Phreatobacter stygius: one gene and its partner. The protein of the gene in region 1 interacts with the protein of each later gene in a pairwise test. Links are inferred from orthologs where the notes say so. Each region holds a gene or a part of one and is shown on either strand. Other genes may lie near its edges. The genes, in order: gyrA and gyrB.

What was found.
Region 2: the proteins of gyrA (region 1) and gyrB interact in binary tests that used the Escherichia coli proteins (3 or more experiments, as listed by UniProt). The link is inferred for Phreatobacter stygius from one-to-one orthologs.

What each region holds. Positions count from the first base shown.
Region 1 is NZ_CP039690.1:7,086,588-7,101,489, reverse strand. The notes cover bases 10,591-13,929. They hold gyrA (DNA gyrase subunit A), read left to right. Parts: upstream 10,591-10,954; coding sequence 10,955-13,729; downstream 13,730-13,929. Other genes in these bases: E8M01_RS33535 (LysR substrate-binding domain-containing protein), read right to left, coding at 13,810-13,929; E8M01_RS33545 (MarC family protein), read right to left, coding at 10,591-10,742. Outside these bases: E8M01_RS33585 (MgtC/SapB family protein), read right to left, coding at 1-997; excinuclease ABC subunit UvrA, read right to left, coding at 1,071-3,992; ssb (single-stranded DNA-binding protein), read left to right, coding at 4,440-4,961; E8M01_RS33570 (GNAT family N-acetyltransferase), read left to right, coding at 4,976-5,479; E8M01_RS35815 (hypothetical protein), read right to left, coding at 5,634-5,762; E8M01_RS33565 (DUF2325 domain-containing protein), read left to right, coding at 5,917-7,185; E8M01_RS33560 (DUF2478 domain-containing protein), read left to right, coding at 7,215-7,823; E8M01_RS33555 (molybdopterin molybdotransferase MoeA), read right to left, coding at 8,002-9,282; E8M01_RS33550 (DUF2306 domain-containing protein), read left to right, coding at 9,680-10,075; more of E8M01_RS33545, read right to left, coding at 10,113-10,590; more of E8M01_RS33535, read right to left, coding at 13,930-14,730; E8M01_RS33530 (MFS transporter), read left to right, coding at 14,835-14,902. UniProt on the Escherichia coli protein: A type II topoisomerase that negatively supercoils closed circular double-stranded (ds) DNA in an ATP-dependent manner to maintain chromosomes in an underwound state.
Region 2 is NZ_CP039690.1:1,300,215-1,314,830, reverse strand. Bases 3,694-6,746 are described here. They hold gyrB (DNA topoisomerase (ATP-hydrolyzing) subunit B), read left to right. Parts: upstream 3,694-4,033; coding sequence 4,034-6,460; downstream 6,461-6,746. Other genes in these bases: E8M01_RS06020 (hypothetical protein), read right to left, coding at 6,621-6,746; E8M01_RS06030 (host attachment family protein), read left to right, coding at 3,694-3,881. In the rest of the region: E8M01_RS06045 (SGNH/GDSL hydrolase family protein), read right to left, coding at 1-615; E8M01_RS06040 (lytic murein transglycosylase), read right to left, coding at 728-1,951; E8M01_RS06035 (lytic murein transglycosylase), read right to left, coding at 2,033-3,223; more of E8M01_RS06030, read left to right, coding at 3,435-3,693; more of E8M01_RS06020, read right to left, coding at 6,747-7,205; CTQ-dependent glycine oxidase GoxA, read left to right, coding at 7,370-9,343; E8M01_RS06010 (NAD(P)/FAD-dependent oxidoreductase), read left to right, coding at 9,340-10,407; E8M01_RS06005 (FGGY family carbohydrate kinase), read right to left, coding at 10,595-12,040; E8M01_RS06000 (NAD(P)/FAD-dependent oxidoreductase), read right to left, coding at 12,037-13,344; E8M01_RS05995 (NAD(P)/FAD-dependent oxidoreductase), read right to left, coding at 13,341-14,616. UniProt on the Escherichia coli protein: DNA gyrase negatively supercoils closed circular double-stranded DNA in an ATP-dependent manner to maintain chromosomes in an underwound state.

The DNA of each region.
Region 1 (14,902 bases):
AGCCGATGGCGGCGAGCAGCAGCGCCATCTGCAGCACCGACCAGAGCTCGAACGGATTGCGGGTTTCCTGCCGGCCCTCGAGCGCACCGCCGCGGCGCGCCAGCAGCAGGGCCAGGGCGATCATGACCAGGGTGCCGGCGGCGAGCGCCGGCACGACATGGCCGGTCAGGGCCGGGGCGAGCAGCACGATCAGCACGCCGGTGCGGGCATAAGACACAGCTCCTGCGGTGAGCACGCCGGCGGCCAGCAGGTCGGGCGCGTCCTGTTCGGTCGAGCGGCGGGCATTGGCGAGGCTCACCGCGGTCGACGACAAAAGCCCGCCGGCGGCGCCCGCGACCAGTTCGCCGGAACTGCCGCCGAGCACGCGCACCGCGACATAACCGGCAAAGGAGACGCCGGCCAGAAGGATGGCAAGCGTCCAGATCCGGGCCGGCGAAATGCCGCCGAACGGGCCGATCGGATCGGTTGGAACCAGCGGCAGGATGACCAGGGTCATGGCCAGGAGGACGATGGCCGAGCGCAGTTCCGGCCAGGTCAGCGTGCGCATGAAGCCGTGCAAGGCCTCGCGGCTGGCGAGGATCGTGGCGAGCACCACGCCGCCGGCGGCGGCCACCCGCATGTCGCCGAGCACGGCGACGGCGCCGAGCACATAGGTCAGCATGGCGGCGATGGCTGTGGTCGCGCTGAAGTCGTTTTCGGCCGCCGCCTCGCGCAGCTTGAAGCGGGTGAAGGTCGCGGCGAAACCGAGGAACAGGCCAACCAGCACGATACCGGAGAACTGGCCGGCAATTTGGCCGGCGACCTGGCCGGCGGACTTCAGCGCCAGCTCGAGCAGGCCGGCGCCGCCGCCGAGCATGCCGATCAGCGCGAAGGTCCTGACGCCGGCGGTGCGCTGGCCCTGCGGCTCGTCGCGCTCGCGCCAGTGCCGTTCGACACCGACCAGCGCGCCGATCGCAATCGCCAGCCCGAAGCGCTGAAACAGCTCGATGTCATTCATGGCAGGCCCGCACCGCAACCGACCCGCCAGATATGCCCGGTGCGGCGCGCTCTGCCAATGGCGGCCGTGGCGGCTATTCGGCCGCCTCGATCTTGGCCTTTATCGGACGGCGGGCCAGGACCTCGCGCAGGAAGCGCCCGGTATGGCTGCGCGGTTCCTTGGCGATCTCTTCCGGCGGCCCCATCGCCACCACCTCGCCGCCGCCGTCGCCACCCTCCGGCCCCATGTCGATGACCCAGTCGGCGGTCTTGATGACCTCCAGATTGTGCTCGATGACAATAACCGAATTGCCCTGGGCGACCAGTTCGTGGAGCACCTCCAGGAGCTTGGCGACATCGTGGAAATGCAGGCCGGTGGTCGGCTCGTCCAGGATGTAGAGGGTGCGGCCGGTGGCCTTGCGCGCCAGTTCCTTCGACAGCTTGACGCGCTGGGCCTCGCCGCCCGAGAGCGTCGTCGCCTGCTGGCCGACATGGATGTAGCCGAGCCCGACCTCCGACAGCGTCTTCAGGATGTCGCGCACCCTGGGCACCGCCTTGAAGAATTCCACGCCCTCGTCGACGGTCATGTCGAGCACGTCGGCGATCGACTTGCCCTTGAACACCACCTCCAGCGTCTCGCGGTTGTAGCGCTTGCCCTTGCAGACGTCGCAGGTGACGTAGACGTCGGGCAGGAAGTGCATCTCGATCTTGATGACGCCGTCGCCCTGGCAGGCTTCGCAGCGGCCGCCCTTGACGTTGAACGAGAAGCGGCCCGGCTCGTAACCGCGCGCCTTGGCCTCGGGCAGGCCGGCGAACCATTCGCGGATCGGCGTGAAGGCGCCGGTATAGGTTGCCGGGTTGGATCGCGGCGTGCGCCCGATCGGCGACTGGTCGATGTCGATGACCTTGTCGAGATGCTCGATGCCCTCGATCCGGTCATGCGGGGCAGGGGCTTCGCTGGCGCCGTTCAGTTTGCGCGCCACCGCCTTGTAGAGCGTGTCGATCAGCAAGGTCGACTTGCCGCCGCCGGAGACGCCGGCAATGCAGGTGAAGGTGCCGAGCGGGATTTCGACCGTGACGTCCTTCAGGTTGTTGCCGCGGGCATTGACGATCTTCAGCGCGCGGCCCTTCTGGGGCTTGCGCCGCTTCGGCGTCGGCACGAACATCTCGCCGGTCAGATATTTGCCGGTCAGCGATTTCGGATCGTTCATCACGTCCGACGGCGTGCCCTGGGCGACGATGCGGCCACCATGGATGCCGGCGCCCGGCCCGACATCGACGACATAATCGGCCTGCAGGATGGCATCCTCGTCATGTTCGACGACGATGACGGTGTTGCCGAGGTCGCGCAGCCGCTTCAGCGTGCCGAGCAGCCGCTCGTTGTCGCGCTGGTGCAGGCCGATCGACGGCTCGTCCAGCACATAGAGCACGCCGGTCAGGCCCGAGCCGATCTGCGAGGCGAGCCGGATGCGCTGGCTCTCGCCACCCGACAGCGTGCCGGAATTGCGCCCGAGGGTCAGGTATTCGAGGCCGACATCGACCAGGAAGCGCAGGCGGTCGCGGATCTCCTTCAGGATGCGGACGGCGATCTCGTTCTGCTGCGCGGTCAGTTTCGGCGGCAGGGTGGCGAACCATTCATTGGCGGCGCGGACCGACAATTGCGAGATCTCGCCGACATGGGTCGCCGCGATCTTCACCGCCAGCGCCTCGGGCTTCAGCCGGAAACCGCCGCAGGTCTTGCACGGCACCGCCGAAACGTAACGCGAGATCTCCTCGCGCGCCCATTCGCTCTCGGTTTCCTTCAGCCGCCGCTCGAGATTGCGGACCACGCCCTCGAAGGTCTTGGTGGTCTCGTAGGAGCGCAGCCCGTCGTCATATTTGAACGTGACGGTCTCTTCGCCGGTGCCGAACAGGATCACGGTCTGCGCCTTCTCGGGCAGCGACCGCCAGGGCGCGGTCAGCGAGAAGCCGTAATGTTTCGCCAGGGCATCGAGCGTCTGGGTGTAGAATGGCGAGGTCGACTTGGCCCAGGGCCCGATCGCGCCCTTGCGCAGGCTCAGGTCCTTGTCCGGGATCACCAGGTCGGCGTCGATCGTCTGTTCGACACCCAGGCCGTCGCAGGCCGGGCAGGCGCCGAACGGGTTGTTGAACGAGAACAGCCGCGGCTCGATCTCGGAAATGGTGAAGCCGGAGACCGGGCAGGCGAACTTTTCCGAGAAGATGACGCGCAGCGGCTCGCCCTTGGCGTCCTTGCCTTCGGCGAATTCGACAATGGCGATGCCGTCGGCGAGCTTCAGCGCCATTTCGAAGCTGTCGGCGAGCCGCGCGGCCATGTCGGCGCGCACCACCACCCGGTCGACCACCACGTCGATGTCGTGCTTCAGCTTCTTGTCGAGCGGCGGCACGTCGGCGATCTCGTAAAAGGTGCCGTCGACCTTGACCCGCTGAAAGCCCTTCTTCTGATATTCGGCCAGTTCCTTGCGATATTCGCCCTTGCGGCCGCGCACCGCCGGCGCCAGCAGATAGAGCCTGGAGCCCTCGGGCAGCGCCAGGGTCTTGTCGACCATCTGGCTGACCGTCTGGCTCTCGATCGGCAGGCCGGTGGCCGGCGAATAGGGCACGCCGACCCGCGCCCACAGCAGGCGCATGTAGTCGTAGATCTCGGTGACCGTGCCGACCGTCGAGCGCGGGTTCTTCGACGTCGTCTTCTGTTCGATCGAGATCGCCGGCGACAGGCCGTCGATCTGGTCGACATCCGGCTTCTGCATCATTTCGAGGAACTGGCGGGCATAGGCCGACAGGCTCTCGACATAACGCCGCTGGCCCTCGGCATAGATCGTGTCGAAGGCGAGCGACGACTTGCCCGAGCCGGACAGGCCGGTGAACACCACCAGCGCATCGCGCGGGATGGTCAGGTCGACGCCCTTCAGATTGTGCTCGCGCGCGCCGCGCACGGAGATCACCCGCTGGTCGGGGCGCCGCACGTCGTCGCGGTACTTGTCGAAAAGATCGGTCATCTATCAGGTCCGTTGAACACGATCACGCGGGAAGCGGCGCAAGCAGGCTGTCGGCAGGCGGGCATTCTGAAGAACAGGCATGGGGCATGCGGGATCGCCAAACCTGCGCAAGGGTCGACGTGTCAAGAAGCAAGCCCCCAAAGTAGAAACGGCAGCGCCTCACCGCCAGGGGCTGAAGGCCACCGGATGGCTGATTTGCACAGGATGCGCTGGCCGATTCGAGACGATCACGCCGGCGGAGCTTATCGGGGCTTGCCAGAACCGACAAGAACAAATAATGAACATTGCTGCGGATCGGAATTCCCGAGAGCAGAGGTCGGGAAACTGGGGATAGATCTCGAATTCCCGTCGATCGCGCGGTGACGGAGCCGGCCGAACATGGGATGGCTCCGATCGGTTCAGGCTGAAAGCGCCCCGGGCAGCGGCTGCGGGGAGAGGGAGAGCGACATGGCAGGCAGCGTCAACAAGGTCATCCTGATCGGCAATCTGGGCAAGGATCCGGAAGTCAGGCGGATGAACAACGGCGAGCAGGTCTGCAGCCTCCGCATCGCGACCACCGAAAGCTGGCGGGACAAGGGCTCGGGCGAGCGCAAGGAGCGCACCGAGTGGCATGCGGTCGTCATTTATAACGAGAACCTGGTGAAGGTCGCCGAGCAATATCTGCGCAAGGGCGCCAAGGTCTATCTCGAGGGCCAGTTGCAGACCCGCAAATGGCAGGACCAGTCGGGCGTCGAGAAATACTCGACCGAAGTGGTGCTGCAGCGCTTCCGCGGTGAAATGGTGCTGCTCGACGGCCGCGGTGGCGGCGGTGGCGCGGATGCCGGCGGCGGTTCGGGTTATGGCGACGACAGCTTCGGTTCGTCGGGTGGTATCGAAAACCGGTCGGGCATGGGCCGCGCCGAGGCGCCGCGTCGCCCGGCGGCTCCGGCTGGCGGCGGCCGGATGGATGACGACGAAATCCCGTTCTGAGCGACCAGGCGACCATGGCGGGCCCGGCGATCGACGTGTCGTTGCGCCGGGCGGCGCCTGACGATCTCGATTTCATCATGGCGGCGGAGCGTCAGCCCGCCTTCGAACGGCAGGTCGGGCGCTGGTCCGCCGAGCGGCACCAGGCCGCCATGGCCTCCGCGGATTTCGCCTATCTGATCGGCATGGGCCCTGGCGGGCTGCCCGCCGGCTTCGCCATCCTGCGCGACCTCAACAATGCCTCCGACAATATTGGCCTGCAGCGCATCGTCTCGGCGGCAGCCGGGCAGGGCTTCGGCAAGCCATTCCTGACCGCGGTCATCGACTGGGTCTTTGCCGAAACGCGCTGCCACCGGTTCCTGCTCGAAGTGTTCACCGACAATCCGCGCGCCCGGCATGTCTATCGTTCCCTCGGCTTCGTCGAGGAGGGGCTGCTGCGCGAGGCGGTGAAGCGGGCCGATGGCGCGCGGGCCGACCAGATGCTGATGTCGCTCCTGAGACGCGAGTGGCGCGCGCCCTGAGGTGGCCCCCCGCTCAGCGGTGCCGGCCGCGACCTTGCCGATGACCGCTGCGGATCGATAGCCCTCGGACCCGGCCAACAGGGCGAGCGCGCCCGTCTCCGCAACGCATCACCACGGGCTGTCTCACGCCGTGGCAGATCACCCTGATCGATCATCAGGACGCCAGTTTCCGGATGAAATCCGCGGCCATCGTCGCCGCGCGCTTGCGAATGTCGGGGATCGCGGTGATCTCCCAATGCCGGCCGCGCGTCGGCGGGCCGTGCCAGGCGTCGCGACAGATCATGGCGCGTTATTCTCCAATGGGAATAGCGCTGGACGCAAGACCGGGATGAGGCGATCGGATGCGGCGATCTCGCCTGTCGCCATGGGCGTGTTGCGGGCAGGCGGAATGCCGGGTAGCGTTATAGCTGTACGAACATAACGAGACGAGTGGCCAAGTGTCGACCCTGACAGTCCTCCACCTCCATCGTCAGACCGGGATCAATGCGGTGCTCGAGCAGGCGCGAAGCCAGGCGCCGTTCGTTGCCGTCGATCCCAAGGGCCATCGCCGGTCGAAGATCTGGGACATATCCTCGCATTTTCACTGCTCGATCATCGGCACCTGCCTGAGTGCCGCGGAGCTGCGCCAGTTCTTCGTCAGGCTCGGCGAGGCCGACGCGAAAGGGGCGACCGACCACGTCCTGCACGGGCGGGGGGTGCGCACCGCGGGGCAGCACGACCTCGCGGGCAAACTGCTGCACAAGACCCTCGACAAGCGCCACGAGACGGCGATCAAGCGTTTCACCAGGGCCTCGACGGTGGCCGAGGTGCGGGATCTCTGGCTCCAGGCGCTCGACCAGGGCGATATTCCGGGCGCCTATTGGGCGGTCCTGACCCATCCCGCCGCCGACCGGCCGCTGATCCAGGAGGTCTTCGGCGAAGTGCATATGCTGTCGCACATGGTCGGTACCTCCAACCGGGTCGACATCGCGCGGCTGCGCAAGCTCGAACGGGATCTCGGCGCGCGCGACGAAAAGATCGCCCGGCAGGAGGCGCGCCTCCAGACGGCGGCCAATGAACGCTCCGAGCTCTTGCGGCGCATCGAAAGCCTGGAGATCGAGGCGGCGCGGCGAACGGTGCAGGACCAGGCCAAGGCCGGTCCGCAGCTTGCGCCCGCGGCCATGGCCGCGCTGGCGCAGCGCAGCGATGCCGAGAAGGCCCATGCCCAGGTCCTGGCCGCGCGCCTGAAGGAGGTCGAGGACCAGGCCGCGATCGAACGGAAACGCAATGCCGAGCTGATCGAGCGGGAGGCCCATCTGCAGCGCGAGCTCTCAGCCCTCGAAGCCAGCTTGCACCTTGGCGGACCGAACCAGGACGGGCCGAAAGCGGCCGCGCGGGACCTGGCGGATCTGACCCTGCTTTATGTCGGCGGCCGTCCCAAGCTGCTCGACCAGCTGAAGGCGCTCGCGGCCGGACGCGGCGGCGTGCTGCTGGCCCATGATGGCGGGATCGAGGACAGCGCGGCGCTGCTGCCGGGCCTGATCAGCCAGGCGGATGCGGCCTTCTTTCCGGTCGATTGCATCAGCCACCACGCCGCGGGCCAGGTGAAGAAGCTCTGCCGGGATGCCGGCAAGCCTTTCGTTCCGCTGCGCACGGCGAGCCTTGCCAGCTTCATCGCGGCGATCGCCGGGGGCGATCTGCCGGCACGGCCGGCGGCTGTCGCCTGAGCGCGGCGCGAACCACCAGGGGAAAGCCGATGACGGAACATGCCGGCGCGCGATCCGACAGGCCCAAGTTCCATGGCGACTGCGATGTCGCCGCCATGGTCTATGGCCCCGGCGACAATCCGGACGCGGTGCTGACGGGTTTTCTTCGCCACCTCCTGGGGCTGGGTTTCGACGCGCTCGGCGTGGTCCAGAGGCGCCGCCCTGATCATCCGGGCTTTGACGGGACGGCGGAGTTCACCCTGGTTCCCGACGACGGATGGCGCGGCGATGCGAATGGCGCCGGGAAATCCAACATGGCCGCTTGCGGCACCGCCTTGCAGGGCATTGGCGCCAGGCTGTCCCTGGCGTTGAAGCGGCGCCCCGATGTCGTGATCCTCAACCGCTACGGATCCCTCGAAGCGGCCGGGGCAGGGCTGCTCGATGTCCTCGCCCAGGCGATCGACCGGGATATTCCCGTGCTGATCGCCGTTCCCGAAGCCCTGTTTCCCCACTGGCTGGCAAGAGCCGAAGGGCTGGCGGTGAAGCTCCGGCCGGATCGACCAAGCCTCGACGCCTGGTGGCACTCGCTCGGCAACAGCCCCTTGGACGCCACCTCGGATGCGGTTTCCGGCGCGACGTTCTGCGAGCGCTTCAAATGATCGTCGGCGGCCGCAGCGCGCCGGCAGCCTCAGCGCGTCGCTGAAAGAGCTCGTCACCCTGTCCGGCGTGGCGGCGGAGGCGGTGTTCGGGCCGTCGGGCGCGCTGCGCCAGAGGCTCGAGACCGGCGAGCCGCTGAGGCATCCGACCGCATGATCGCCATCGCTGGACGCGCCGACCTCAGATGATGCTGCGGAACGGGTGAAAGTGAAGCTCGTCGCCAGGCTCGATCCCGTCGGCCTGCGGCGGGATCTCGGCAAGGCCGTCGGCGATGGCGAGCGGTCTCAGCCGCGCCGATCCGCCGCGCCCGAGGATCTCGATGCCGATCAGGCCTTGCGCGTCTTCCGACAGGATGGCCGGCACGAACTCGGTCCGGCCCGGGCGCCGGCGGTACCAGGACAGGCTTTTCAGCGGGTAGCCGCGGTCGCGGTGCGACCGCGCTCCGGTCAGAGCGCTGGTCATGGCCTGGCCCAGCAGCATCCAGGTGACGAGGCTCGCGACCGGATTGCCGGGCAGGCCGAGATAGCCGGTCGCGCCGATCCGGCCGACGACCGCCGGCTTGCCCGGCTTCAGGGCGATCCTCAAGGCTCCGCCAAGCCCGCCGGCGAGCGTCAGCGCGGTCGCCGAATGATCCTCGTCGCCAGCCGAGGCGCCGCCGGTCGTGACGATCAGGTCGGTGTCACCCGCGAGGCTCCCGAGCCGTTCGGCGATGGCTTGCGGGGCGTCGGGAACCCAGCCGCCATCCCGCGCCTCGAAGCCCGCCGCGGTGATCAGCGCCAGAAGCATCAACCGGTTGGAATCGTAAATGGTGGCCGGCGCGAGCCGGTCGCCGGGCTGGCGCAGTTCGTCACCGGTCGAGACGACCGCAATGCGCGGCCGGGCGACCACTGTCACGTCGCAATAACCTTGCGCCGCAATGAGGCCGATGTGACGGGGGTCGAGCCGCGTTCCCTTGGCAAGGATGAGCTCGGGAGGGTCGATGTCCTCGCCGCGAGGGCGGACATTGTCGCCGGCGCGTATCTCCCGGCCGAGGACGATCCTGCCGGCGTCGCCGAGGACATGTTCCTGCATGATGACGGCGTCCGCGCCTTCAGGCAGCGGCGCGCCGGTGAAGATGCGCGCGGCTTCGCCCGCGCCAAGCGGCCTGCCGGGATGCCCCGCCGGAATGCGATCGATGACGATCAGGCCTGTCCCCGCGGCGAGCCCTTGGCCGGCCAGGATGGCATAGCCGTCCATCGCCGATTGGGTGAACGGCGGAATGGCGATCCGCGCCATCAGCGGGCGGGCGAGCACGCGGCCAACCGCCGCCGACAAGGGCACCGTCTCGGCGTCCGGGATCGGACGCACGAAGCTCGCGGCACGTGCGCAGGCCTGGTCAAGCGAGAGCAGCCCGGCGGCCGCCGCGCTGCCGGCGCCGCGTGCCGCGTGGAAAGCTTCGGCAGTGGCGCGTCGATCGGTCACGCAAGGCTCGATTCTGTTTCACGAACTGGCTTCATGAGGACAGGTCTTCGTCATCGGCGGCTGCTGGCGCCGGATAGGGGGCCGGCATCGTCGTTATGCTCTATTGGATATAGCGACGCAAGGATCGGCGATACCGCCGCCGATCGAGGTCCACGGCAATGACCGTTGATGGTGCGGCGGCCCGCCATCTGCGCCTGACCTGATGCAAGCACCGGCGAGCCTGCCGCACCGACATCTGGCCATCCGTGTCGCGGGTTGCCCGGCGACGTTCGGCAAGGCTTTCGGCAGGGCTTGGGGCTCGTCCGGCCGCAGGGCGAGGCGCCGCGGCAGGCGCGGTTGACATGCCGGAATGTAAAGTTTATTTACTTTACATTCCCTGACCCACCCGAGACCCGCCATGACCCTCGCTCCGCTGCTTGCCGCACCCGTCATGATCCAGATCCATGCCATCGCGGCGCTGGCCCTGATTCCGCTGACTTTGGCGCAATTCATGCGCCGCAAGGGGGGCTCGGCGCATCGGGTCCTCGGCTGGTCCTGGGTCGTGCTGATGGCGATCGTCGCCATCTCGTCGTTCTGGATCCATTCGATCCGCCTGATCGGACCGTTCAGCCCGATCCACATCCTGTCGCTCATCACGCTGTTCGGCCTGTTCGGCGCGATCATCGCGCGGCGGCGCGGCGATATCGCCCGTCACCGCCGCATCATGATGATGGTGACGGGGGGCTGGGTCGCCGCCGGCCTGTTCGCCTTCCTGCCCGGGCGGGTGATGGCCATGATGACCTGGGCCGGGTGAGGGCGCCCGGACGCGGGGCTTCAGGCTGGGATTGGCCTCAGGCCCGGATCGCCGCGCGTACGCCGTCAATGACGAATTGCACGGCGAGCGCCGCCAGCAGGATGCCGAGCAGGCGCGAGACCACGACATTGCCGAGCGTGCCGAGCAGCCGGTTGACCCGTTCGGCGATGCGCAGGCAGGCCCAGGAGGCGGCGAGAACCACCGCCAGCACCGCGATCAGCCCGGCCATCAGGCCCGGGTCGCCGGCCGCCTGGCCGGAGATCAGCAAGGTCGCGGCGATCGCGCCGGGGCCGGCGAGCAGCGGGATGGCCATGGGGAAGGCGGCCACCCGGATGATGTGGTCCTTGTCGATGACCTCGCGGTCGACCGCGCCCTTGCGGTCGGCGCGCAGGCCGAAGACCATTTCGAAACCGATGACGAAGAGCAGGAGGCCGCCGGCGATGCGGAAGGCCGGCAGCGAGATGCCGAGCTTGCGCAGCACCCAGTCGCCGAAGAAGGCGCAGAGCGCCAGCACGATGAAGGCGATCAGGCTGGCGCGCCAGGCGACCTGGCGGCGCTGGTCGGCGGAGAAGCCCTGGGTGACGCTCAGAAAGATCGGGACCAGGGCCAGAGGCTCGACGATCACGAACAAGGTGACGAGCGCATTGGTCAGGAATTCGATGGTCATGATCGGCCCCGGCCGCGGACGCGGAGGGCCCTTTGTGCCCATTTCGTGACAGGTTCGTCCACAGCCTGCGAGGCGATTTCCGCAAGCATCTGAAAAGACTGATGAAATGACAGGGTCGCCGCGACCGATTCGATTGGTCCCGCGTCAAGGAATCGTCTAGAAACAGAGCTACCTAGCGGGCCTCCTGACCCGCCTCACCGGACTGAAACTCTTTGGCTGACGACAACGACACGCCGGCGGGCGCCACGCCCTCGGATCCGACCGAAATCCGCCTGATCTCGATCACCGACGAGATGCGCCGCAGCTATCTCGATTACGCGATGAGCGTGATCGTCAGCCGGGCCTTGCCCGACGTGCGCGACGGCCTGAAGCCGGTGCACCGGCGCATCCTCTATTCGATGCACGAGAACGGCTACGAGTGGAACAAGCCCTATCGCAAGTCGGCGCGCGTGGTCGGCGACGTCATCGGTAAATACCATCCGCATGGCGACCAGTCGGTCTATTTCGCGCTGGTCCGCATGGCGCAGGAATTTTCCATGCGCGTCATGCTGGTCGAAGGCCAGGGCAATTTCGGTTCGGTCGACGGCGATATGCCGGCGGCCATGCGCTATACCGAGGTGCGTCTCCAGAAGATCGCCGGCGAGCTGGTCTCCGACCTCGACAAGGCCACCGTCGATTTCCAGGACAATTACGACAGTTCCGAGCGCGAGCCGAAGGTCCTGCCGGCGCGCTTCCCCAACCTCCTGGTCAATGGCGGCGGCGGCATCGCGGTCGGCATGGCGACCAATATTCCCCCGCACAATCTCGGCGAGGTCATCGATGGCTGTCTCGCCACCATCGACAATCCGGAAATCTCGATCGAAGAGCTGAACGAGTTCATTCCGGGCCCGGATTTCCCGACCGCCGGCCTGATCCTCGGCCGCTCGGGCATCCGCCAGGCCTATCTGACCGGCCGCGGCTCGGTGGTGATGCGGGCGCGCACGCTGATCGAGACGGTGCGCAAGGAGCGCGAGGCGATCATCGTCACCGAGATCCCGTATCAGGTGAACAAGGCGCAGATGCTCGAGCATCTGGCCGAACTGGTGCGCGAGAAGCGGGTCGAAGGTATTGCCGAGTTCCGCGACGAAAGCGATCGCGACGGCATGCGCGTCGTCATCGAGCTGAAGCGCGACGCGGTCGCCGATGTCGTGCTGAACCAGCTGTTCCGCTTCACCGCGCTGCAGACCAGCTTCGGCTGCAACATGGTGGCGCTGAACGGTGGCCGTCCCGAGGTGATGAACCTCAAGGACCTGATCGTCGCCTTCATCGCCTTCCGCGAAGAGGTGGTCAGCCGGCGGACCAAGTTCCTGCTCAACAAGGCGCGCGAGCGCGCCCATGTGTTGTGCGGCCTGGCGATCGCGGTGGCCAATATCGACGAAGTCATCCGGATCATCCGCACCGCGCCGGACCCGGCGACCGCGCGCGAGCGCCTGATGGCGCCGAACTGGAACGCCGTCGACATCGCGGCGCTGATCCGGCTGGTCGACGATCCGCGCTACCCGGTGCGCGACGACGGCACCTACAAGCTGTCCGACACCCAGGCCCGCGCCATCCTCGACCTGCGCCTGCAGCGCCTGACGGCTCTCGGCCGCGACGAAATCGGCGACGAGTTGAAGAAGCTCGCCGACGAGATCGTCAACTATCTCGACATCCTGCGGTCGCGGCTGCGCATTCAGAACATCATCCGGGACGAACTCACTTCGGTGAAGAACGAGTTCGCCACGCCGCGCAAGACCGAGATTCTCGAACATGGCGGCGACCTCGACGACGAGGACCTGATCCAGCGCGAGGACATGGTCGTCACCGTCTCGCATACCGGCTACGTCAAGCGTGTGCCGCTGTCGACCTACCGGGCCCAGCGCCGCGGCGGCAAGGGCCGCTCGGGCATGCAGACCAAGGACGAAGATTTCGTCACCCGGCTGTTCGTGGCCAATACCCACACGCCCATGCTGTTCTTCTCGTCGAAGGGCCAGGTCTACAAGCTGAAGGTCTGGCGGCTGCCGCTGGCAGCGCCGCAGGCGCGCGGCAAGGCCTTCGTCAACATCCTGCCCCTCGAACAGGACGAGCGGATCACCACGATCCTGCCGCTGCCGGAGGACGAGACCACCTGGGATACGCTCGACGCCATGTTCGCCACGACCCGCGGCACGGTCCGGCGCAACAAGCTGTCCGACTTCGTCCAGGTCAACCGCAACGGCAAGATCGCCATGAAGCTCGACGAGGGCGAGGCGATCGTCAATGTCGCGGTCTGTTCCGAGCATGACGACGTGCTGCTGACCACCGATGGCGGCCAGTGCATCCGCTTCCCCGTCGACGAGGTGCGCGTCTTCAAGGGCCGCGATTCCATGGGTGTGCGCGGCATTTCGCTGGCCGAGGGCGACCGCATCATCTCGATGGCGATCCTGCACCATTTCGAGGCGACCTCCGAAGAGCGCTCCGCCTATCTCAAGATGCGCCGGGCGGTGACCGGCGAGGAAGGCGGCGACGACGAGGAAGCCGCCGGCACCGGCGAGCTGTCGTCGGAGCGTTATGCCGAGATGTCGGCGGCCGAGCAGGTGGTGCTGACGCTCTCCGAGAACGGCTACGGCAAGCGCACCTCGACCTTCGAGTACCGCATCACCGGCCGCGGCGGCAAAGGTATCGTCGCCATGGTGGTGAACGAACGCAACGGCCGCCTGATCGCCTCCTTCCCGGTGGAGGACAAGGATCAGATCATGCTGGTCACCGATGGCGGACAGTTGATCCGCTGCCCGGTCGACGGCATCCGCGTGGCCGGCCGCTCGACCCAGGGCGTGATCGTCTTCGACACCCACGAGACCGAGAAGGTCGTGTCGGTGGAACGGATCACCGACGAGGGCGACGACGAGGCCCTGGACGGCGAAGCCGAAGGCAATGGCGAGGCGCCGGAGGCCAATGGCGAGGCGCCCGAAGGCACGCCCGAGGCCTGATCGCCCGGGCTTCGCCGAGGCGCCGCGCATCAACCCTCGCCCACGTCTTCGTGGGGGAGGGTTCGCCCCCGGCCGTGCCGTCACGAAGCAACCGTTCGGTCCGCCTCGGCGGTGAGCCAGGTCACGAATTGGCGCACACGCGGGTCGCCGGTGAGCGCGCCCGGCCAGCGCACCAGATGGGCCTTGCTCGAGGCCATGTCCCAGCTCTCCGGCAGGACACGCACCAGACGGCCTTCGGCGAGCGCGTCGTGGACCAGCAGCGAGCGGGCGAGAACCACGCCGGCGCCCTGCAGGGCGGCGGCGATCGCCGTGCCGACCGTGCCGAACCGAAGGCCTGCGGGCGGGGGGCCGGCGATACCGAGCCGCTCGAACCAGGCGGACCAGGACCATTCCGCGCCACCCGGCCGGCCGGCCGGTCCCTTGTGCAGCAGCGGCAGGCGGGCAAGGCCGGCGGGATCGACCAGAGGGCCATCGGGCAGCAGGCCGGGGTGACAGACCGGAAACACCTGTTCCTGGAACAGCAGTCGCTGGGTCGAGGCGGCCCGCGCGGTCGCCGCCGGCAGCCACAGAACCTGGACGTCGACATCGGGCGCGCCGGCCTGGGCCGCCGTCTCGACGATGCTCAGCTCCACCGCAATGGCGGGATAAGTCTGGGCGAAGCCAGGCAGGCGGCGGACCAGCCAATTGTCGGCGAGCGCCGCGCCGACCCCGACCCGCAGCCCGGCGGGAGCCGAGGCGACGCGGCAGCGTGCGCGGAGGTCGGCGAGCCCGTCGAGCAGGTCGGCGAGGCCGGCGGCGAGTGCGGCCCCCGTCGGCGTGGCATAGAGCCCGGCGCTCGTCCGGCTGAGCAAGGGCGCGCCGATGAAGCTTTCGAGCCGGCGCAGGCGGTGACTGATGGCGCTTTGGGTGATGCCGAGTTCCGCCGCCGCCAGCGTCATGCTGCGATGGCGGAGCGTGGTGTCGAAGGCGACCAGGGCGTCGAATGGGGGGAGTGACCGCATCCGAGCAACATGAAGCAGATTCATGACGATGTGAACTCTTGGCGCTCGCCCGCGCCGGCCCGACCGGCGAGGCTTGGCGCAATTCCCATCGCGCGAGGTTCCCGATGTTCAGATCCCATGCGCTCCGCGCCCCGGCGGCGGCGGCGGGCGCCCGACGCCTGGCGCCGGCCCT
Region 2 (14,616 bases), 5.8 Mb from region 1 along the record:
CCAGTAGACCGGCACGCCGCGGGCTTTGAGGGCCAGCATCGCGGCATCGACCCGCTGCACATAAATCTCGCGCCAGCGTTCCGAGCGCGGCTCGAATGCTTCGCGGTCGACGCGCAGCGCCTGACGGTCGTTGGAGCCGATCATCATGACGATGAAATCGACCTTGGTCTCCTGGGCCAGGACCTCCGGGATCACCTTCGCCCAGTCGTAGAATTCCGAGCGGACGAGGCCCGAGGACAGGCGGCTCTTGTCGGTGACGCCGATCTCGGGAACGTCCTCGAAGGCCCGCTCGATGCCGAAGGCCAGCCATTCCGCGAGGTTGTCGCCAAGCACCAGCACGAAGGTGGTCGGCGCGACCTCGGCCGTGCCGGGTGCCGCCGCCGTCGCCGACGGGCCGGTGCGTTCGCGCGGCGGCCGGGTGATCTCGGTCGCGGCCGGCTGGGTGGTTCGCGCCACCGGTGCCTGGCGGGTCGACTGCGGCGGGATGGTGAACAACCGCGGCCGCTGGTCGCGCGGCGCGAACAAATGCGGGAAACGGTCATCGGCATAACCGGTCTGGGCCCGCGACGACCCGCCGACCGCCGCGCAAGCGACGGTCAGGATCAGCAGAGCCAAGACATGTCCGAACCGCCTCACGCCAGAACCTCGGTACCGATGCCCCCCGGCTCCGGACCAGCCTTTCTACCACGAAGCGGCGACATGGCCACAGGCCCGCCGACCGCAGGCCTCAGCCGCCCTGGCGCAGCCGCTGCAGCACCGCCGCGGTCGGAAAACCGTCGGCGGCCATGCCGGCGCGCGCCTGGAACCGCTGCAGGGCCTCGCGGGTGCCGGCGCCGAGCTTGCCATCGACCGTACCGCTATAGAGCCCGACCTGGGCCAGGCGCTGCTGCAGTTCGATGCGCTCATCGCGCGACAAGGCCCGTTCGGTGACCGGCCAGGGCCGCATGAAAGGCCCGCCGCCATGCAGACGGTCGGCCAGGTGACCGACCGCCATCGCGTAGTTTTCCGAGTTGTTGTATTTCATGATCACCCGGAAATTCGGCAGCATCAGGAAGGCCGGGCCGCGGGCGCCGCCGGGCAAATGCAGGAAGGCCATGTCGCCGCGCCGCGGGAACGGCCGGCCACCGGCGCGGCTGACACCGCGGGCTTCCCATTGGGCGATGCTCTGCGGCCGGTCGCGGCCGGCCAGGCCAAGGTCGAGCCCGGCCGGCAACACCACCTCGTAACCCCAGCCCTGGCCGCGCGCCCAGCCCTCTTCGCGCAGCAGGTTGCCGGTGGACATCATGGCGTCGGCGACCGAGCCGACAATGTCGATATGGGCCGAGCCCGAGCCGGAGCGCGCCGCGCGCAGGAAGGTCGAGGGCATGAACTGGGTATGGCCGAACGCACCGGCCCAGGAGCCGCGGAAATTCTGCGGCGCCACATGGCCGCGTGCGATGATCTGCAGGGCGGCCAGGAACTCGTCGCGGAAGAACTCCTGGCGCCGGCCGTAGCAGGCCAGCGTCGCGGTGGCGCGAATGACCGAGGTATTGCCCTTGGCCTTGCCGAAGCTGGTTTCGATGCCCCAGATCGCGGCGACGATGTGCCGGTCGACCCCGGTCGTCTGCTCGACGCGGTCGAACACGGCCCGATGGCGCTGCAGCAACTGGCGGCCCTCGGCGACGCGGTTCGCCGCCACCAGGCCGTTGATATATTCCCAGGGCTGGCGCGAGAATTCCGGTTGGGAATCGAGCAATCGGAGGATGCTGGTGTCAGGGGTGAGGGCGCTGGTCGAGCGCTCGAACACCTGCGGCAGAATGCCGCGCTGGCTGGCGTCGCGGCGGAGCGTCTGGATGCAGCTGGAAAAGCCGCCGTCCTGCGCGCCGGCCGGCGCGGGCGCGGCAAGGCCGGTCGCCAACGTCGCCAGGAAAACGGCCAGGAAGCCTTGCAGGGCCTTGCCGGAACGATCCATGCCAAATGCCTCCGATCCGGGATGGAACCCGCCGAAGAACCAGTGGAACAATGGCCATGGTGAACGAAGCGTTAAGCCCGTTCAACCGCCGCGCCTGAGCCGTTCCAGGAAGGCCCGGTCGGCGTCGCCGGTCGCCGGCATTCCGAAGCGGCCCTGCATCGAGCGGATCGCCACTTTCGACTTGTCGCCGATAATGCCGTCGGGGTCGCCGAGATCGAAGCCGAGCGCATTCAGCCGGCGCTGGATCTCTTCGCGTTCGGCATGGACGAGCCCGCCCTCGCCGGGCGGCCAGGGTTTGGAAAAGCGCCCGGCGCCCTTGATCCGGTCGCCGAGATGGCCAACGGCGAGGGCGTAGGAATCGGCATTGTTGTAGCGCTTGATCACATTAAAATTGCCGGTGACGAGCAAATGCGGTCCGCCTTCGCCGGCGGGCTTCCACAGGCTTGCGGCAGCTCCGCCCGCCATCGATCCGCCGCCGATGCGGCTGACCCCCTGGGCGCCCCAGGCGCTGATCGCCTGGCGGCTGCCGCGATTGCCGGCAAGGCCGGGAGCATGGACCTCGAACCCCCAGGGAACGCCCGCGGTCCAGCCGTTGCGGGCGAGATAATTGGCCGCCGAGCCCATGGCGTCGGGGATGGAATTCCAGATGTCGCGCCGGCCGTCGCCGGTGAAATCGACCGCAAAGCGCAGGAAGCTGGTCGGCATGAACTGGACATAACCCATGGCGCCGGCCCAGGACCCCATCATGGCCTGGGGCGCGATGTCGCCGGCCTGCAGGATGCGCAGCGCCGCGATCAGCTCGCTGCGGAAGAAATCGGTGCGCCGGCCGGCATGGGCGAGTGTCGCCATCGCCTGGATGACGTAATGGTCGCCCTTGAACGTGCCGTAGGAGGTTTCGTTGCCGAAGATCGAGCAGACGATCTCTCCGGGCACGCCGAAGCGGTTCTCGACCGCGGCAAAGGTGGCGCGGTGCTCGCCAAAGGCGGCACGGCCATTGGTGATGCGCTTGTTGGAGGTGCGCAGGTCGACATAGTCACCGAGCGTCTTCCTGAATTCCGGCTGGCGCTGCGACAGTTCGATCACCCGCGGGTTCGGCTGGACGCCCGAAAAGGCGCGGTCGAACGTGCCGCGCGATACGCCGGCCGACGAGGCCTGGGACCACAGGCTGTCGACGAAGCCCTGGAAGGTGGCGGCGTCCGCCTGGCCGATCAGCGAGGGGATCGCCAGCGATGCGGTGCCGAGAAGGGCGGTACGGCGGGTGAGCGCGCTCATGTCGGGCCTCCAGTCTGGTCCGGCCAAGCCATTCCGGTCCGGGCCAGACCGGGCGGAAACGGATGATTCGCCCGCGAAGATAACCTGGGCGGCGCGAACCGGCACGTGGCAATCGGCGGGCGGACAAGGACCTTTGGCCGCAGCGGGTGGCGTGGTCCGACGGAACGGAGCCTTGTGTCACGGGTTCTTCCTGGATCGGAGGACGGTGACCATGCCCGCGATCAAAATTCCCCACGATGCTCTCATCCTCATTGGCGACGGCGAAAAGGCCCTGTTCCTGCGCAACCGGGGGCATGCCCAGCGGCTCGACCTGGTCATCGAGGACGTCCTGCAACAGGACAACCCGGCAACCCGCGAGCAGGGCACCGACCGCCCCGGGCGGTCGTTCGCCAACGCCGGCACCCGGCGCAGCGCCATGGAACAGACCGACTGGCACCGGCTGGGCGAGCAACGCTTCGCCATCGACATCGCCGAGGCGCTGCGCCGCCATGCCCAGGCTGCCCGGTTCAAGGAGCTGATCGTGATTGCTTCACCGCGGGTTCTGGGCAACCTGCGCAAGGCGTTCCACCGGGACGTCTCGGACCGGATTACCGGCGAGATCGCCAAGGAGCTGACGTCGCATCCGCTGGCGGATATCCAGAGCCTGCTGACCGCCTGACGCCGGGCCAACCCCGAAAGCAGCCTTATCTGTCGCTCCGCCCTCGCGTGCGTGGGCGCGAGCGACTATATGAGCATCTCCCGCTACACTGGCGAACCGAATCGCAAGGCACAGATTGTGGCCTTTCCGGCCGCTTTGGAGACCCGCTCACCATGGCTGAAACCGCCCGCATCGACATCCCGGACGCCGAATATGGCGCCGACAGCATCAAGGTCCTCAAGGGCCTGGACGCCGTGCGCAAGCGCCCCGGCATGTATATCGGCGATACCGATGACGGGTCCGGCCTGCACCACATGGTCTATGAGGTGGTCGACAATGCCATCGACGAGGCGCTGGCTGGCCATGCGACGGCCGTGACGGTGACCTTGAATGCCGATGGCTCGGTGACGGTGACCGACAACGGGCGCGGCATTCCGACCGACATCCATACCGGCGAAGGTGTCTCGGCGGCCGAGGTCATCATGACCCAGCTGCATGCCGGCGGAAAGTTCGACCAGAATTCCTACAAGGTCTCCGGCGGCCTGCATGGCGTCGGCGTCTCCGTCGTCAATGCGCTGTCGTCCTGGCTGAGACTGTCGATCTGGCGCGGCGGCAAGCATTATTCGATGGAATTCCGCCATGGCGATCCGGTCGCGCCCCTCGCGGTGATGGGCGAGGCCAACGGCAAGCGCGGCACCGAGGTGACCTTCCTCGCCTCGACCGAGACCTTCACCATGGTGGAGTATGACCTCGCCACGCTGGAGCACCGGCTGCGCGAACTCGCCTTCCTCAATTCCGGCGTCCGGATCATCCTGACCGACCTGCGCCATGCCGAGGAAAAGCGGATCGAACTGTTCTATGAGGGCGGCATCGAGGCCTTCGTGCGCTATCTCGACCGCAACAAGGCCGGGCTCTTCGAGCAACCGATCATGATCAAGGCCGAGCGCGACGGCATCACCGTCGAGGTCGGGCTGTGGTGGAACGACAGCTTCCACGAGAACGTCCTCTGCTTCACCAACAACATTCCGCAGCGGGATGGCGGCACCCATCTGGCCGGCTTCCGCGGCGCGCTGACGCGCCAGGTGACCGGTTATGCCGGCGCTTCCGGCGTCACCAAGAAGGAAAAGGTCGACCTGACCGGCGATGACTGCCGCGAGGGCCTGACCGCCATCGTCTCGGTCAAGGTGCCCGATCCGAAATTCTCGTCGCAGACCAAGGACAAGCTGGTTTCGTCCGAGGTGCGTCCGGTGGTCGAGAGCGTCATCAACGAGGCGCTGGGCAGCTGGTTCGAGGAGCACCCGACCGAGGCCAAGCAGATCGCCCACAAGGTGGCGGACGCGGCGGCGGCGCGCGAAGCCGCGCGCAAGGCGCGCGAGCTGACCCGGCGCAAGACCACGCTGGACGTCGCCTCGCTGCCCGGCAAGCTCGCCGATTGCCAGGAACGTGACCCGGCGAAGTCCGAACTGTTCATCGTCGAGGGTGACTCGGCCGGCGGCTCGGCCAAGCAGGGCCGCGATCGCGCCTTCCAGGCGGTGTTGCCGCTGCGCGGCAAGATCCTGAATGTCGAGCGTGCGCGCTTCGCCAAGATGCTGTCGTCGGAAATGATCGGCACGCTGATCACCGCGCTCGGCACCGGCATCGGCAGCGACGAGTTCAACGCCGACAAGCTGCGCTACCACAAGATCATTCTGATGACCGATGCCGACGTCGACGGCTCGCATATCCGCACCCTGCTCCTGACCTTCTTCTTCCGGCAGATGCGCGAGATCATCGACCGGGGTCATGTCTACATTGCCCAGCCGCCGCTCTATAAGGTCGCTCGCGGCAAGAGCGAGACCTATATCAAGAACGAGCGCGCGCTCGACGACTACCTGGTGACCGGCGGGCTCGACGACGCCGTCCTGGTGATGGGCACGGGCGAAATCCGGGCCGGCGCCGATCTTGGCGCGATCGTCGACGAGGCCCGCCAGGTCAAGAACCTGATCGGCAGCATCCACTCGCGTTACAACCGCGCCGTCGTCGAACAGGCGGCGATTGCCGGCGCGCTCGATATCGAAGCGATCAAGGAGCCGACGCGGGCCGAGGCGATCGCGGCCAAGACCGCGCTCAGGCTCGACGCCATCGCGGAGGAAATGGAGCGCGGCTGGGAAGGCCGTTTCGACGGCCAGGCCTATGTGTTCTCACGCACGGTGCGCGGCGTGAAAGAGGTCGCGGTGCTGGATGCGGCGCTGCTGTCCTCGGCGGAAGCACGCCGCATCGACGAACACACCAAGAGCCTCAGCGAGGTCTATGACCAGCCGGCGGTGTTCCGCCGCAAGAGCGGCGAGCTGCCGATCTCCGGGCCGATCGCCCTGTTCGAGGCGATCAAGGAGGCCGGCGCCAGCGGCGTCAAGCTGCAGCGCTACAAAGGCCTGGGCGAGATGAACGCCAGCCAGCTCTGGGAAACCACGCTCGATCGCAATGCCCGCTCGCTGCTGCAGGTCAAGGTGAAGGAGGTCGACGAGGCCGACGACATCTTCGTCAAGCTGATGGGCGACGTCGTCGAACCGCGGCGCGAGTTCATCCAGGAAAATGCGCTCAACGCGACGGTCGACGCTTGATCGTCCCCATCCTGGTGTGACGGGCCACCAAAACCGGATCCAAACATTGGCCCTGCGATTTTCGGTTGCAGGGTCAAGTCGGCGCTTTCGCTGACTTTTCATTGATCACTGTGCGGCGCGGGCGTGGGAGCCGCGCGTGTCTGATCGGACAGGGCACCGGCTAGATCGTGTTGATCACCCGCACGATCCAATAGGCCTGATAGGCAATGTGAACCAGAACGACGCCGATCTGGACGTTGCGGTTCTTCGAACTCCAGGCGACTGCGCAAAGCGTCAGGCCGAGTGGCACCTGAACCAGATATTCCGTGCTCAGGCGGTTCCAGTGCTCTGCGCCCTTGATGATCGTGTCGACGACATCGAAGGCAAAGGTGACGGCCAGAAGCGAGAAGAACCAACGCCGCCGCTTGATGAAAAAGTCCTCGTAGCCGCCGTATTCCGCGATGTTGTCCGGAAACAGCAGGGCGGCAAGGAGGAAGAGCACAACGGCATAGCTGATCAGGAACAGATAGGCGGCGAAGTTCCAATGGGCGATGCGTGCCAGCGCGAACTCCCACCACCAGAAAAGAACCAGCTCGATCAGTGTCGAAGCCACCCACAACATGTGGAGCGAAGAGACGCGGTTCCGCCCGGGATGTTGGATGAAGCTGGCAATGCCGGTCAGGATGCGGGCAATGCCAACGCCGATGACCATGCCCAGCACGATGCGGACATGCGTGAAGAGCTCGGAAGGGGTAGCCGTATCCATCACGTGTTCTCAGTTTCGGGCCAATGCCACTCAATGGCGCCCGGGTTCCAGCAGGCGGCTCCTGCATCCCCAGGTGCTGACGACGCGTCTCGGGCGTCTTTGCGAGACAATGTCCCATTAAAGATTCTTCTTTACGGAAAGGAAAAACGCGAAGGGCATGCCGCATGAAACGTCGCGATTTTCTGATCAACGCATCGGTTCTCGGCCTCGCCGCGCCAGCGCTGTTCAAGGCCGCTGTGTCGCCTGCGCAGGCGCAACAATCGGCCCCCGCGGGAGCGCGGATCGTCTGCGCAGCGATTTTCCCGGCCATCGGTTTCTCGCGCGTCGGCAACGGTGATGAATGGTTCCTCGCCCCCGAGGTGCCGGGCTTGATGATCGAGCCGCCAGGCGGCTTCAAGCAGGGACCGGATCGTATCAAGAAGCAGGTCCAGCGCTTTCGCGTCTATGGCTATGACGATCAGGGGCGCGTGGTGCGGGAGCTCGGCGCGGCCGACAGCCTCAGCTGGACCGTCCATGTCGCCAATACCAAGGCGGCCTGGTACGGCTACTCGAATGCCATGGATGGCGGCGAGCATGCGCCCGGCATTCCCGGGCCGTTGCGCAACGCCTCCATCGGGCCGGCCCGGCGCGAAAAGATGCTGGCGATCGATGCCGGTCCCGTCCGCATCGACGGTGCCGCGGCGAATACCGCGGGGCGCAACCCGGCTTATCAGATGGCGGGCCTGTTCTGGAACAAGCTGCCGGTGATGCTCGGGCATCTTCGCACCGATGATGCCGGCCGCCTCCTGGTGTTTCCCGCGGATGGGGTCTCCGCCACCGCCCTGCCGCAAAATCCGGTGCGCGACTTCACCAATAACGATGGCTGGCATGACGACTGGTGCGATGGCTGGGTGAAAGCCACTGTGCGGGTCGGCGAGGCGGTCATGGATTGCGAGCCGGCCTGGGTGGTTTGCTGCGGTCCGAAATTTGCGCCTCAGATCGAGCCGATCGTGAGCCTCTACGATGCGGCGCGGGAAGCGATGATCGCGACGGGCCACCTGCAAGTGCCCGGCGGCGCCTTGTCCTTCCGCCGCGATGTGCTGCCGATCCTCAGGCGCTCCGGCATGATGCAATGGGTCGCGCAGGCGTCCTTTCTCGGCAAGGCCTGGCATGATCTCGACGACCTCTCGGATCCCGCGGTCATCACGGCGCTGGCCGAGTCAGGACCGGGCGCGCGCGCCGCACGTGAGAAGGTTCTGGCGGCGTTCCGCGAGCCCGGTGGCGACGATGTCCGCTCGGACGCCTTGCCGCCCATGCTCGGTGACGGCGTCAACTTCCCGGGCAGCCCGACGGGCTGGCTCACGCTGACGCCCACCCAGCACACAATTCTGAGCGCCTGGGCCCGGGGCGATTTCGTCAATGACCTTGATGATCCCGCGGCCGATGCGGTCCGGCAGATCGACGACATCCCGCTGTCGCAGCGACCGGAGGCGCTCACCCGGGCTGCGCTCGATGCCTGCTCGGGCGGCGCATTCCATCCAGGTGTCGAGATCACCTGGCCCATTCGCCACGCCGCCCTCTATCGGACGCCCAAAGAAACGCCGCTGCCATTCCGCATTGCCATATCCACCCGGAAGAGCCTGATCCAGGACGTCGGGCTGCAGCTCAATCCGCGGAATGTGTTCTCGGGCCATCCGTTCCGCCGTGAGGACGGCGCGCCGGTCGGTCCTCAGGCGCCCGGCGATCTCACGCGCTGGATGGGCGTGCCTTGGCAGGGCGACGCGTTCAGCTGCCAATCCGTCCTGACGGGAGACGGCTTCCCGACACCCGTCTGGTGGCCGGCACTTCTTCCGGTCGATGTCCTTCCCGAGGGCTTCTACAAGCAGATGATGCGGGCCGATATTCCGCTGGAGGAGCGGCTGCGCTTCTATCACGCGCGGGTCGCCTGGTCGCGTGGCGCGGCCGGGATCGGCTTGCATGTCGAGGCCGGCTATACGGATGGCCTGCGCCGGATGATCGAGCTGTGGACACGGATGGGTGTCGTCGTGCGCCGCGCCGGGCCGAAGGACATTCCCGCGATTCCCTCCGACGTCTTCGTCGAAGTTCAGCGGGGCTCGATGGATTTGGCCCTGAACCGAGCGCCCGACCAGCAAGAATGAGGCAGGTTGTCGTTCTGGGCGCTGGCATGGCAGGGATGGCCTGCGCCCGCAGCCTGCTGCAGCGCGGCTATCGGCCGCTGCTCGTCGCGCCGCGCGGCGACGTTGCCAACCACGGTGAAACGCTTTCGTTTCATGCGTCGTCTTCGCTCGAGACCCTTGGATGGCTCGGACTGCTCGACGAAGAGACGGCATTGGCGAGCCAGGGACGCTATTCCGTCTGGGGCGGTTCGGCGCTGCGGCGCGCGGAGGCAGCGTCGGGCTGGCACATCGACCGGCGACGGCTCGAGCTGCGCATGTCGGCAGCCCTTGAGGCCGACGGCGTGGAACGAAGCGTCGAGAGGGCCCGGCGGCTGTCGAGATCGCCGGCTCAGGTTGCGGTCGAGCTGACCGACGGTTCGTCGATCGCAACGGAGTTCGTGGTCGATTGTTCCGGTCGTTCCGCCATCTCGTCCGGCGCCGGAGCGGCGCCCCGGCGTCTCCACAAGATGGTGGCCGCGTTCCGTATTTTCCGCCTGGACGACGATGTCGAGGCTGCCGCGGCCACGCTTGTCGAGGCGGTGGCGACGGGATGGTGGTACATGGCGTTGATGCCGGGACGCCGCATCATGGTCGGCCTCTTCAGCGATTCCGATCTGCTGCCCGCCGGCATTCGCAACGACGTCACTCTGTGGGCCGACATGGTGTCGCGGACCACCGCGATGTCCCGGCGCCTGTCGAGTCTGGGTCTTGATCCGGTCATGGCGGCCGACCTTCATTTTGCGCCCGCAAGCACGGTGACGGCATCAAGATTGGTCGAGCCGCGCATTCTCCGCGCAGGCGATGCCGCAAGCGCCCTCGATCCCCTCGGCGCGAACGGGCTTGCCACGGCTCTCTGGAGCGGCATCCAGGCGGCCGAAAGTGTCGCGGGGCTGCTCGTCCGGGACGATACCGCAGCGCTGCGCTACGAACGGCATTTCCTCGAGGGGATCGCCTCGCATCTGGCAACGCAGACGGCGCTCTATGCTTCCGAGCAGCGCTTCCCGGACATGCCGTTTTGGCAGAGGCGACGCGGTCCGATGCTTTGAAGCGGGGCTGACGGAGATCGCCTCGATCGTGTAGCCAGCCCGGTCGACCAGCGACATCTTCGTCAAGCCTATGGGCGACGTGGTCGAGCCGCGGCGCGAATTCATTCCGGAAAATGGGCTGAACGCGACGGTCGACGCGGTCGGGCCCAGACGCCATCATTTCGCCGGGCAGGTCAGGTCGACGTGATCATGGCAGGGAGCGGCAAGGCCCGATGGCGGCGCCGCGCCAGCAGCGGCTTCGGGACACGGCCTCGGCGAAGCGAGCCCGCCGCTCGGCGCGTCGGGCCTGGCGCGGATGGAACAGGCGGTCGTGGTCTGCCTTTGGCCGTGGCAGATCCTTGCCGATGGCGCGGGCGGCAAGCGCGGCGGTCCCGAAGGCGGTCAGCTCGTCGAAGCCGGCGACGACGATGGTCCGGCCCAGGGTGTCAGCGAGGAATTGAGCGAAATAGCCGCTGCGTGCGAGGCCGCCGTCGATCGGCAAGCGGTCGGACAGCGGCACATGCCGGTCGATCGCCTCGATCATCTCGCAGGTCTGCAGCGCAATGCCTTCCAGCAGAGCCTGGCAGAGGTCGACGCGGGTGGTATCGGCGGTCATGCCAATGAACAGCGAGGCGGCCGAACGGTCCCAATGCGGACAGGCGAGGCCGGACAGGGCAGGCACGAAGGTCAAGCCGCGATCGATTGCCGGCAGCGCCGCGAAGGTGTTCAGCTCCGCGACATCTGTGACAATTCCGATACGCTGGGCCCATTCGACCGCCGCGCCCGCGTCGTAGACGCCGCCATCGACCGCATAGGTTCTGGTTCCGGCCCACTGCCAGGCGACCGTCGGCACCAGCCCATCGCCGGCTGAGCGGACGATCCGCTCGCCCGTCAGGGCGAGGGCAAAGGCGCCGGTGCCGAAAGTGATCTTGACGTCGCCGTCGCGCCGGCAGCCGTGACCGAAGAGCGCTGCCTGCTGGTCGACGATCGAGGCCTTCAGCGGCGACGAGCCGGCCAGACCGAAATCCCCGACGGTCGGACGGATCTCTGGCAGGCATTCGATTGGAACGTGAAAAAGGTCGCAGAGCGCGGCGTCCCAGCAACCTGTTTCGAGATTCATGAGCGAGGTCCGGGACGCGGTGGATATGTCGGTCGCGAAGGAGCCGGTCAGGCGGTCGAGAAAAAAGGCATCGGTCGTGCCCAACCGCAGCCGGCCGGCGCGGCGGGCAGCTTTCGCTTCGGGAATGTTGTCGATCAGCCAGGCCAGTTTCGTCGCCGAAAAATAGGGATCGAGCGGCAGACCGGCGCGCGCAGCGACCTCATCTCCCGCGCCGTCCGCGGCGAGGTGTGCGATGTGCTCGCTCGTCCGATTGTCCTGCCAGACGATGACCGGCGACAGTGGTACGCCGGTGATCGAATCCCAAGCAAGGCAGCTCTCACCCTGATGGGCGATCCCCAGTGCCTCGACCCGACCGGCCGCCGTCAGGCAGTCCCGGACATGGGCCAGCAGTTCGCGCGGATCGTGCTCGACCCAGCCAGGCCGTGGATGATGCTGCGCGTGTCGGGCGGCATGGTGGATGCGCGCGGCGCCGGTCTCGTCGGTAACCAGAACGCGCGTGCTGGTGGTCCCCTGGTCGATCGCCGCGAATTTCATTGCGATATCCCGGGCTCATTGCCTTTCGATGCGCCCGGTTTCGCGGCTTTCCCGCATCCCGATGTGCAAGCCGGGCCCCCGCCCATGCCGACGGTCAAGGCAGAAGCGTCGGGCGGCAGGGCGGCAAGGTCGAGCCGCAGGCTGATGCGACGCTCGGGTTTGGCGGCAAGCCGGCGCCGGACGACGACGCGCTCGCCGGAGGCGATCTCGATCGTGCCCGTCGCAGGCTCGTCGACACGCAGTTGCAGATTGATCCTGGCGGGCCGCCCGGCGCCGATGGTCAGTCGCTGCGGAACGACATATTTCACGATCCCGCTCGTCGTCAGGTCGACCGTGACGATGGTGACCGGCGCGCGCGCCGCGAGATCTTCGACGATGACGCGCGCGAGCTGGCGGCCTTCGCGGAAGCAGCGCCCCGCCGTCTCAACGGCGCGCGTCACATTGCCGGCGGCGAAATAGACGGGGTCCGAACAGCGGCCGAACTGGTCGAGGGAGGGACCCGCGCTGCCGCGGTCGAAGACGAGATGGCTCTCGGCGACGAGGCTCGCCTCCGGCACGAAGCGGCCGGTGAACAGGACACCGTCACAGGCGAGTTTTTTCATGGTGCCATCAGCGGTCGCGATCGTGACGCTTTCGACCTGGGCTCGTCCCTCAATATCGACGATCCGAGCGCCGTAGTGAACCGGAATGCGCAACAGATGCGGGAACAGCGTCAGGGGCCAGCGCGCGAGCGGGCGGGCGCGCTGTTCGATCATCGCCACCGGCTCGATCCCGGCGGTCCGGCACGACATGAGCGCGGAGAGCGTCACGAGTTCACTGCCGACGATCAGCGGCCGGCGGAACGGTACGATGCCCTTGCCGTAGACGAAGGCCTGGAAACTGCCGGTTGTCATGATGCCGGCGGGGCGGTCGCCGGAGACCATGAGGGCCGAGCGGGGCGTCTCGCGGGCACCGGTCGCGACGATCACGCGCCGCGCCGAGAGGATCGCAGGACCTGCGGGAGTCATGAGGTCGATCCGTCCGCCGGGCCTGAGCGCCGCGACGCTGTGGCCAAGCCGGATCTCGACGCCGGCGGCCAGCGCGTCGGCGGTGAGACGCCGGGCATAGGCGGGCCCCGACAGGACGCGACCATATTCGCGCAGGCCGAAAGGCGGGTGGCCGCATAGCCGCGGCCGGCCCCCTGCGGCCGTGTCGCGCTCGAGGACCAGCACCTTTTCGATGCCACGCCGGCGCAGTTCGGTGGCGGCAGCCAGTCCCGCCGGGCCAGCGCCAATGACAGCGACATCGCAAGCGACATCGGTCATGGTGCGCGCGTCGGGGTGGCGGCCGCGCTGGCGAGGCGGCCTCCTGCGATCTCGGCGACGTCGGCCTGGCAATAGAAACCCTGGCATCGGCCCATGCCGGCCCGCGTTCGCCGCTTGAGGCCGCCAGTGTCGCCGGCCGGCAGCGGGCCCTGCAGGGCCTGCTCGATTTCCCGGCGCGTGACGCGCTCGCAATGACAGACGATTTCGCCGCATCCGGGCAGCGTGCAATCGCGTGGCAGGTGCTCGGCGAGATTGGGTACCATCGGCCAGATGATATCTTGCGGCGGAGATCTCGAGAGGCCGAAGGCGCGGAAGAGATCGAAGACGTGCGTGGCGATGCCGAGGGCTGCCGTCAGTCCGGTCGAGCGGATGCCACCGACCGTGATCCAGCCCTTCGCCGGGTCGGAAGCAATGCGATAGTCCTTTTTCTCCGTTGCCGGTCGAAGGCCGGCATAAACTGCGGTGACGGGCATGTCCCTCAGGTCCGGCACCATGCGGGCGGCAAAGGCGGTGAGATCGTTCAGGGTCTGCTCGTCCACCGCCGCGCGGCAGCGGTCGTCCTGTTCTTCCGCGGTCGGGCCGACCAGAAGATTGCCGAAGATCGTGCGGGCGATGACGACGCCCTTGGTCTGTTCGGTCGGCACCGGCAGCAGGATGGTGCCGAGCAGGGCCGCAGCCTGCTTGTCGAAGACGACGAATTGTCCTTTGCGCGGCCTGATCTCGAAGGCGGAGCGTTCGAAGGCGAGTTGCTCGAGCCGGTCGCCGAACAGTCCGGCGGCGTTCACCACGACCCTGGCCCGGATCGCGCCTTTCGGCGTGCGCAGCAGCCAGAGATCGTCCCGGCGTTTCGCCTCGCCGACTTCGGCGCCGAAGACGAAGCAGGCTCCATGGGCGGCGGCCTGTCGGGCATAGGCCAGTGGTGTCGACCAAGGGTCGATCACATGCTCGCCCGGCACCAAAACGCCGCCGAGTACCGCGCCGGACAGTCGTTGTTCGCGCGCCAGGATCTCGACGCGGCTGATACGCCTGACATCGGTCACGCCATTGGCATGGGCGCGCTCCTCGACCGCGTCGAGGCGCGCCAGTTGTTCATCGTCCCAGGCCGCGACGATGGCGCCGGTCTCCAGTACCGGCAGATTGAGGCGCTGGCGGATCGCAAGGAATTCCGCATGGCCCGCCTTCATGCAGGCGAGTTCGAGGCTGGCGGGCGGCGCATCGAAGCCGGTATGAAGGATCGCGCTATTGGCCTTGCTGGCGCCGCTCAGAATGTCG